4 regions of the Streptomyces tirandamycinicus genome follow, and region 4 is predicted to be linked to each of the others. Evidence: riboswitches for the same ligand, from Rfam matches in the RefSeq annotation. Region 4 holds a riboswitch; each other region holds the start of a gene.
What was found. A riboswitch is a leader RNA that binds a small molecule or an ion and turns the genes downstream of it on or off. The one in region 4 is predicted to bind cyclic di-AMP.
Positions count from the first base shown of each region.

Region 1: another riboswitch for cyclic di-AMP. It lies ahead of DDW44_RS10460 (C40 family peptidase); the one in region 4 lies ahead of DDW44_RS11875 (LysM peptidoglycan-binding domain-containing protein).
Region 2: another riboswitch for cyclic di-AMP. It lies ahead of DDW44_RS18435 (C40 family peptidase); the one in region 4 lies ahead of DDW44_RS11875 (LysM peptidoglycan-binding domain-containing protein).
Region 3: another riboswitch for cyclic di-AMP. It lies ahead of DDW44_RS06785 (M23 family metallopeptidase); the one in region 4 lies ahead of DDW44_RS11875 (LysM peptidoglycan-binding domain-containing protein).

Region 1 covers NZ_CP029188.1:2,375,726-2,377,916, forward strand. The annotation lists gene DDW44_RS10455 (hypothetical protein) at 1-233, shown strand, start outside; cyclic di-AMP (ydaO/yuaA leader) riboswitch at 598-754, shown strand; gene DDW44_RS10460 (C40 family peptidase) at 758-1,234, shown strand; gene DDW44_RS10465 (ATP-binding protein) at 1,443-1,883, opposite strand.
Region 2 covers NZ_CP029188.1:4,136,441-4,138,631, reverse strand. The annotation lists gene pcrA (DNA helicase PcrA) at 1-1,022, opposite strand, end outside; cyclic di-AMP (ydaO/yuaA leader) riboswitch at 1,233-1,401, shown strand; gene DDW44_RS18435 (C40 family peptidase) at 1,400-2,191, shown strand, end outside.
Region 3 covers NZ_CP029188.1:1,531,122-1,533,312, reverse strand. The annotation lists gene DDW44_RS06790 (PP2C family protein-serine/threonine phosphatase) at 1-692, shown strand, start outside; cyclic di-AMP (ydaO/yuaA leader) riboswitch at 979-1,115, shown strand; gene DDW44_RS06785 (M23 family metallopeptidase) at 1,127-2,161, shown strand.
Region 4 covers NZ_CP029188.1:2,691,992-2,694,182, forward strand. The annotation lists gene DDW44_RS11875 (LysM peptidoglycan-binding domain-containing protein) at 269-928, opposite strand; cyclic di-AMP (ydaO/yuaA leader) riboswitch at 932-1,095, opposite strand; gene DDW44_RS11880 (transglycosylase family protein) at 1,352-2,191, opposite strand, start outside.

The DNA of each region.
Region 1 (2,191 bases), 320 kb from region 4:
TGATCGACCAAATGGGAAGGATCAACCCGGCACGCGGGACGCACACGTATGGCGCCCTGCGCGCCGCACAGGCACTGGTCGCCGGCGCCACCGCACTCCGCGACGCCCTGACGGTCATGCACACGCGCGGTGAGAGCGAGCTGCACGCCACCACATTGGCCCGCGCACTGCGGGTGTTGGGCGGAGAGCGCAGAGCGTCACGGGTCACCCTGCCGCCGGAGGAACCGAGTTGACGAGCCGCCGCGCACCCCCTGTCGTGAGCCCTCCGGTGCGCCCGTGATGCGTACGACCGGGTGTCGCCCATCCGGACCACCGGCGGCTTCGGCTTTGGTCCCGTGCGAGTTGCGCGACGGCGTGGCCCGAACGGCCCAACGACCGGCTCCGCCGCAGGTACGGGGCTCATCACCCGGGGACGCCGGGTCCCCCGAACGGCTCTGTCCACTCGAACAGATCAGTGGTGAGGAGCCTCACAAACCGTCGTTTCGAGTCGGAAATCGGGCAGTTCATGGGTCAAGATCCGTGGGACGACAAGCCCCCGCCACCGCGGCGGGGCGGTCCGGGCGGACGCCGAGTCCTGCCGCCGCACCGGATGCCTGGTCGACATGAGGGCTTCGGCAGGAGTGGAGGACCCAGCAGTGCGGGCCGGCCGCCGGATCGGTGGCGGGTCCTTGGGGTGAAGCCGCGTACGCGGCCGGGCGTCTTCGCCGGTCCGAACCCGACAGGTCATCCTTCACAGGCGGCTGACGAAGGGTTGCGCATGACTGCGCAGACACATCTCCCGTCCCTGCTGTCCCGGACGGGTGCCGTCTCGGCACTCACGATCGCCGCCGTCGGCGGCTCACTGATCGTGCCGGGCGGCGCACCTGAGGCGCACGCCGCCTCGACTCACGCGACGAAGGCTCTCAAGGTCGCCGCGTCGAAGAAGGGAGCCCCGTACGGGTACGGAGCCACCGGTCCGAACCGTTTCGACTGCTCGGGGCTCACGCTCTACGCCTACAAGAAGGCGGGCAAGAAGCTGCCCCGCACGGCCCAGCAGCAGTACAACCGCACCCGCCATATCTCCGCCTCCCAGCGCGAGCGCGGTGACCTGGTGTTCTTCCACTCGCGTGGGTACGTCTACCACGTCGGCATCTACGCCGGGGCGGGGAAGATCTGGCACTCGCCCAAGAGCGGTTCCGTCGTGAAGCTGACCAAGATCTGGTCCAAGAGCGTCCGCTACGGACGGGTGCGCTAGCCGAGCCGGCATGTCCGCCGCCCCGTGCGCCGACGAGTGCACCGGGCGGCGGACACGCCCCGCCGGGGGGCGCCGGAACCGCCCCCGTGCGCGGCGACTCGGCGGTGGGCGCGGCCGGTCCGGCGCGGCCGGAGCGGGACGGCCGCGCCACCCGGGGCCCGGCCGGAGCCGCCACCCGGGGCCAGGCCCGCCCCGCGCGCCCGGACCCTCACCGCGGATGATCGGCGGCGGCCGCCCTCCAGGGCATGGCGATCCAGACGGTCTTGCCACCCTCGGGTGTGGGATCGACGTACAGCCTGCCGCCGCATTCCGCGGTGAGCCAGCGGATGATCACCATGCCGCGGCCGTTGTCCTGCTGCACGGCCGCGGGCAGGCGCTGGGGCCGGCGCGGATGGCTGTCCGTCACACCGACGCACAGACGCTCGTCGCGCTCGAGGCGGACGTCGACCGTGAAGGTCGGGGACAGCCCGAAGGTGTGCTGGACGGCGTTGGTGGCGAGTTCGGAGACGATGAGACGAACCGTGTCCGCGGTGCCGTCCTCCCCGGGCAGTCCCCACTCGGCGAGCACCTCGGAGACGTATCTGCGCGCGGCGGATACCGAGGCGGGATCGCTCGGCAGAGTGACGGAGGCTTCCTGATGGTCTGCCATGGCGAGCTGTCCCTTTCCCACCGGGGCTGCCGGAGCGCGGCACACAGCGGATTGGATGCCGGAACAGCCTCGGACTGCGCTTCGCGCCAGACTGCCACTGTTGCCGCCCCCTTGGGAGCGGATCCACCGGGATATGCATATATCTGTCCCTCAAAGCGGTGAACTCTGCGACGCGAGAGCGTATTTGGGCTCAGACTGGGCGTTTGGCAGTGCGCCTGCATGTGCCCCCGAGCGGTCACCCGTGCCGGGCCGCCCGGTGCCCCGGCGGCGGCCCGGCAGCCGCCGGAGGACGCGAGAGGACGCCAGGG
Region 2 (2,191 bases), 1.4 Mb from region 4:
TTGCGGATGGTGGCGCCGCGGAAGGCGTAGATCGACTGGTCGGCGTCGCCCACCACGCACAGCTCGGCGGGGTCGAGGTCGTCGTACCCCGTGCCGACCAGCTCGCGCACGAGCGTGTACTGGGCGTGGTTGGTGTCCTGGTACTCGTCGACCAGGACGTGGCGGAACCGGCGCCGGTAGTGCTCGGCGACGTCCGGGAACGCCTGCAGCAGATGGACCGTGGTCATGATGATGTCGTCGAAGTCCAGCGCGTTGGCCTCGCGCAGCCGGGCCTGGTACATGCGGTACGCCTCGGCCAGGGTCTTCTCGAAACCTCCCCCGGAGCCCTCGGCCTGGGCGCCCCCCGCCTCGGCGGCGAAGGCCTCCTCGTCGATCAGCTCGTTCTTCAGGTTCGAGATCTTGGCGCTGAACGCCTTCGGCGGGTAGCGCTTCGGGTCGAGGTCCAGGTCACGGCAGACCAGTGCCATCAGCCGCTTGGAGTCGGCGGCGTCGTAGATCGAGAAGGACGACGTGAAGCCGAGCTTCTTGCTCTCCCGGCGCAGTATGCGGACACAGGCGCTGTGGAACGTGGAGACCCACATGGCGCGGGCGCGCGGGCCGACGAGCTGCTCGACGCGCTCCTTCATCTCGCCCGCGGCCTTGTTGGTGAACGTGATCGCCAGTATCTGGCCGGGGTGGACCTCGCGGGTCGCCAGCAGGTGGGCGATCCGGTGGGTCAGCACCCGGGTCTTGCCGGAGCCGGCGCCGGCGACGATGAGCAGCGGCGACCCCGTGTGGACGACGGCGGCACGCTGCTGCTCGTTGAGCCCGCTCAGCAGGGCGGCCGGGTCGATGACGGGGCGCGGGGCGCCGTCCCGGTAGTAGGCGTCACCGGGCGGAGGCGCGTCGAACCTGCCCTCGAAGAGGTCGTGCGGGACCTCCTCCGCGGGAAGGTGCTCGTGGTCCTCCGGCGGCGGGGGCTCATCGGGGGCCGGGGTCCGCCGGAGGTCCGCCAGGAAACTGTCGTCAAAGAGGCTGCTCATCGCTCTCCGAGTCTAGGCGGCCCCACCGACAGTCCGCCGCCGCCTTCAGGGGAATCACTACCGGACACCTCCGGTCATGAGACGGACACACAGCGCCAAGGTCACGGAAATGTATCGGGCATATCGGCCACTCTCCTTCACAGCAGCACCACACTTTGGCTAGCGTGCTCGCCCAGGCAGCCCGTACCCCCTTCGGCGAACCACGCCAGCCGGGCAGCCGCGCCGAATCCGTGCCCCTCGCAGGGGAGTTCGGAACCGGGGACCCACTCACGAAGCACAACCGGGGTGAATCGGGCCGGTCTTCACCCGGCCCGTAGGGCAGCCTTCCGTTCCGTCCGAACCCGACAGCTAACCCGGTAGGCGTCGCACGGAAGGAGATGCCGGCCTTGGCGTCGCACCGCAAGCCGCGCAGCCGCACACGTACGAACACACCTGCCGTCGGGTTCACGACGGCCGCCATCGCGGGGGTCTCGCTCCTCTCGGCCCAGAACGCGACCGCCGGACCGAAGCCCACCGTCGAGGAAGTCCAGAAGAAGATCGACGACCTCTACCGGCAGGCGGGTTCGTCGACCCGGGAGTACAACAGGGCGAAGGAGCCCACCGAGCAGCGGCGCCGCACGGCGGCCCGGGCCCTCGACGGGGCCGCCCAGCGCACGGAGGAATCCGGCGAGTCGCGGCGCGCCCTCGGCGGCCACACACCGGCCCGATACCCCACCGGCGACGCCGCCCGGACCGCCGCGCTGCTCCTCGCCGACGGCCCGCGGCCCCACGCCGACCAGACGCACCAGACGCACCAAACGGACCTGGCGGGCCTGACACACCAGACGGGCGGCCTGGCGGACCAGACGGACCAGACGGACCAGTGGCGCCCGACGGAGCAGAGGGACCGGCTGACCGGGCAGCAGCGCAGCGCCGTCACCGCGTACGAGACCCAGCGGGCCGAGTCGGCCGGGCAGCGCTCCCGGGCCACCGGGGGCCTCGATGCACACGCGGACGCCACGGACGCCACGGACCCGCAGGAGTCGCTGCGCGCCAGGAAGCAGGCCGTCCAGAGGAAGCTCGCCCAGGCGAAGGAGCTGCTGTCGCAACTGACCGCCGAGGAGCGGGCACGGCTCGCCGACCTCGAGCGCCAGAAGGAGCAGCAGGCCCGCCGGAAGGCGGAGGCCAGG
Region 3 (2,191 bases), 1.2 Mb from region 4:
CGGCCGAGCGGGACGCGCTCATCGGCGGGGACCTGTACGCCGTGCAGGAGACTCCGCACGGGGTGCGGCTGATCGTGGGCGACGTGCGGGGGAAGGGCCTGGACGCGGTCGGCACGGTGGCCCTGGTGCTGGGCGCCTTCCGAGAGGCCGCCGAGCAGGAGGTCTCGCTGGCGGGGGTGGCGCAGCGGCTGGAGCGGGCCCTGGCACGGGAGGGCGCGCGGGATGCCGGGCTCGAGAGCTTCGAGGGCTTCACTACCGCCGTGCTCGCCGAGATCCCACGCGGCGGGGAACGGGTCCGGGTCGTCAACCGGGGGCATCCGGCGCCCCTGCTGCTCGCGGCGGACGGCGCGCTGCTCGTGCTGGATCCGCCCGTGCGGGCGCTGCCGCTGGGAATGGACCTCGGGACCGAGCCGGACCTGGTGTCCGAGACCTCCTATCCGCCCGGTGGCACGCTCCTGCTCTACACCGACGGCCTGTCGGAGGCGCGGGACGCACACGACGTGATGTACGACCCGCGCCGGCGGCTGGGTGGCCGTGCCTTCTCCGGCCCGGAGGAGCTGCTGGACGTGGTGGTCGCCGATGTGCGCCGGCACACGGGCGGTGCGGCGACGGACGACATGGCGCTGCTCGCGGTCACCCGGCGGGTGGAGCAGCAGTCGCCGCGGCGCAGGGCGACGCCGGCTCACCCGTGACGGGACCCGCTGGTGCCTGTGTGGCGCAGGGGGCTTGTGAGTTGTCTGAGCGGCACGATGCCACGGAGCGTGATCAGATCCGTGCCCTGCGCATAACATTTGACGAACAGTCAGGAATGTTGGCTTGAGCGAGAGGCGAGAACTTGCCCGTTTCGAACCGGTTGTTGCGCTTAAGTTCTGGCCAACGTCCTTAACGATCAGTGGGAACAGCTTGGAATCGGGCCTCGATCTCTATTAACGTTCGATAACGCAGCGCGGTCGTCCCAGCCGTCGCAAGAGGCGGCACCGTGCGCATGCGCCGAATCCCGCAAGGGAACCGGGGAACCATCCATTTGGGGTGAATCGGGTGCCTTGTGGTGCCCGAAGGAGACCTTCCTGCTCCGAACCCGTCAGCTAACCCGGTAGGCGAGAAGGAAGGAAAGGAGAACGCCTCCGTGGCGTCCAACAAGCCTGCCCTCCAGGAGCCCCCCACGACCCAGTGGGCACCCAGCGACCAGTGGGCTCCCGCCCCCGCGGCGGAGGAGTGGAACCCGACCGAGGAATCGGTCCGTCCCGTTCGTGGCAGGCACCGCGTCGTCAAGCAGCGCAACGCGCTCGCGCGGAGCTCCACCGTCCTCGGCGTCGGCGTCATCGCCGCGGTCGGCGCGGGCGGCATGGCCACCGCCCAGGACAAGCCCGCGGTCTCCATCTCCCTTCCCGATGTCATCGCGGACAAACTCCCGGACCCCGAATCGCTGCCCGGTGTGGGCTCGTTGATGGCGGACGACCCCGCCGACGAGACCGTCGCCGACGGGCCGCTCACCACGGCCGACGCCGCGGGCCAGGGAGGTGACGCGGGCGAGGCCCTGCGTGCCCGGATCCTCCAGCAGGCCGAGCAGCAGCAGGCCGAGGCGGAGGCCGAGGCCCGGGCGGCCGCCGAGCAGGCCGCGGTCGAGCAGGCCGCCGCCGAGGCGAAGCGGCAGAAGACCGAGGCCGCGAAGGCGGCCGAAGCGGCCGCCGAGGCCGAGCGCAAGGCCGCGGAGGAGGCCGCGCGCAAGGCGGAGGCCGAGCGTCTCGCCAAGCTCGCGGCGAGCTACTCCCTGCCGACCTCGTCGTACACGCTCACCTCCACCTTCGGACAGGCCGGGTCGCTGTGGTCCTCCGGCTACCACACGGGTCTCGACTTCGCCGCGCCGACGGGCACCCCGGTCAAGGCCGTACACGGCGGCACGATCAAGTCGGCCGGCTGGTCCGGCTCGTACGGCTACCACATCGTGCTGGAGCTCGCGGACGGTACCGAGGTCTGGTACAGCCATCTGTCGTCGATGACCGTGAGCGCGGGGCAGAAGGTCTCCACCTCCGAGACCATCGGACGGGTCGGCGCCACGGGCAATGTCACCGGCCCGCACCTGCACCTCGAGGTGCACACCCCCGGTGGCGACGGCATCGACCCCGCCGCATGGCTGCGCGGCAAGGGCCTTTCCGTCTGAAACGGTCGCACCTGCCTGCCTGCCTGCCTG
Region 4 (2,191 bases):
CAGATGCCCGCCCCGTGGGACGAAAAAGCGGACCGAACCGGCAAATGCCCCGGCCGCTGCGAGACTCCCGTGCCCGCGCGACCGCGGGGTGTAAGGGGAGGCCGCGTGCGGCCGGGGCGGGGGTGCGCACGGTCCGGTGGTCCGCCGGGCCCACCGGAGCGGAGGGTCGGCCCCGGCGGCACCGCCGGACGGGGCCGACCGGTCCCGCGCCGCCCGACGTCGGTCCGGACGGCGCGGGACCTGGTCCGGGGGCCGAGGGCCCGGGGTGTCAGCTCAGGTGGAGCTTCTGGCCGGGGTGGATGACGTTCGCGTCGTCCACGATGTCCTTGTTCAGCTCGAACAGCTTCTGCCAGCCGCCCTTGACCTTCCGGTCCTCGGCGATCTTGCTGAGGGTGTCGCCGGCCTTGACCGTGTACTCGCCGTCGCCCTTCTTCACCGGGGCGGCCGCACGCTCGGAGCGGGTGGTCGGGGCCTCGGCCCGCTTCGGGGCGGGCTCGGCCTTCGGCGCGGCGGCCTTGGGGGCGGCCGGAGCGGCGCCGTCGTACGCGGCGTTCGACAGGCCGGTGCCGCAGTGCGGCCAGGCACCCTTGCCCTGGCCCGCCAGGACCTTCTCGGCGATCTGGATCTGCTGCGCCTTGCTCGCCTTGTCGGCGGTGGAGGCGAACGCGGTACCCCCGTAGGCGGCCCAGGTGGAGGCCGAGAACTGCAGCCCGCCGTAGTAGCCGTTGCCGGTGTTGATCGACCAGTTGCCGCCGGACTCGCACTGGGCGACGGCGTCCCACTCGGAGGCGGTGGCGGCGGACGCCGTACCCGAGGCCATCAGCGGGGCGGCGATGGCGGCGCCGGCGACACCGGCGAGCGTGACGACACGGGTGGACCGCTGGAAGACCGTCGGGCGACGGTGCTTGCCCTTGCCGGAAAGCAGCATCGAAGTTCTCCTCACCGACGCCTGCGAGGTGAGCTGTCGGGTTCGGGCCGATGTGGTGCCCGGCCGCGCGACGAGCGCACGGCTCCACCCCTAGCCGGGCAGCCCTGCTCGGGCCGGTCCGGCACTTACCTTGGGTCCCCCGCTCCTGCCTTCGGCGCTTGCGCGACGACTGTTCCCGACGGCCGCCGGCAGGATTCGGCGTGCGGTCGACGGGGCCCGCGTTGCGAGCGGTTCAGACCGTAGACACACGTCTCCCCGATGTTCAAAGACGAACATCGGGGAGAAATCGCCCATATCTGATGGAGCAACATGTCCGTTTTCGCAGATGAGAGCCTTGATGACCGGAGTTGACCGCCCTGCGGCGCCAGTTGACCGGAAGAGACTCTTGTCTCACTCGAACAGAACGGGACATAAGCGCCCGAACTACTGGGGCAACTCGCCCTTCTCCAGGCCGAGATCGAGGCTCTGGCCAGGCAGGATGAGGTCGGCGTCGGCGCCGACGACATCCCGGTTCGTCTCGTAGAGGGCGGGCCAGCCGCCGGGCACCGCGTTGGCGTCGGCGATCGACGAGAGGCTGTCGCCGCTGCGGACGACGTACCCATCTCCCGCCGCTGCGCCCTCTCGTGCGGATTCGTCACCTCGCGAGGCATGACGCCCTGAATCACGCTCATCGCCCGAATTGCCCGACTCTCCCGCCTCGGTGGCGGGGATACCCCGGTGCTTGCCCGTGCCCCCGTCGGCGGCGTCGGCCGGCTCCTGCGGGCTCTCGCCGTTCCCGGCGGGCTCCGAGGACTCCCCCGTGGGCTCGGCAGGCAGAGCGCCCTCCGGGGACCCGGAGGGCGGGGCGGACGGCTCGGGCGAGGACACGCCCGCGCCCGGCTCGGCGCCGGCGGCCGAGGGGGCCCCGGCCTGCGGCTCGGGCGCGGCGGCCGCACCGTCGCCGAACGAGGGCGCCTTCACCAGGCCGCCCAGCGGGTCGGTGGACGGGGTGCCGGCCGGCTGGGAGCCCGCGGCCAGACCCGTGATCACACCGCAGCTCTGCCATGCGGAGGCACCCTGGGCGGCGAGCACCATCTCGGCGACGGAGATCTGCTCGGCGGGGCTGGCGAGGTCGGCGCGCGGCGCGTAGGCGGTGCCGCCGTAGGCCTCCCAGGTCTCCTGGGACATCTGGAGGCCGCCGTAGTAGCCGTTGCCGAGGTTGGCGCCCCAGTCGCCGCCGCTCTCGCAGTCGGCGACCCGGTTCCAGGTGGCGGTGTCGGCGGC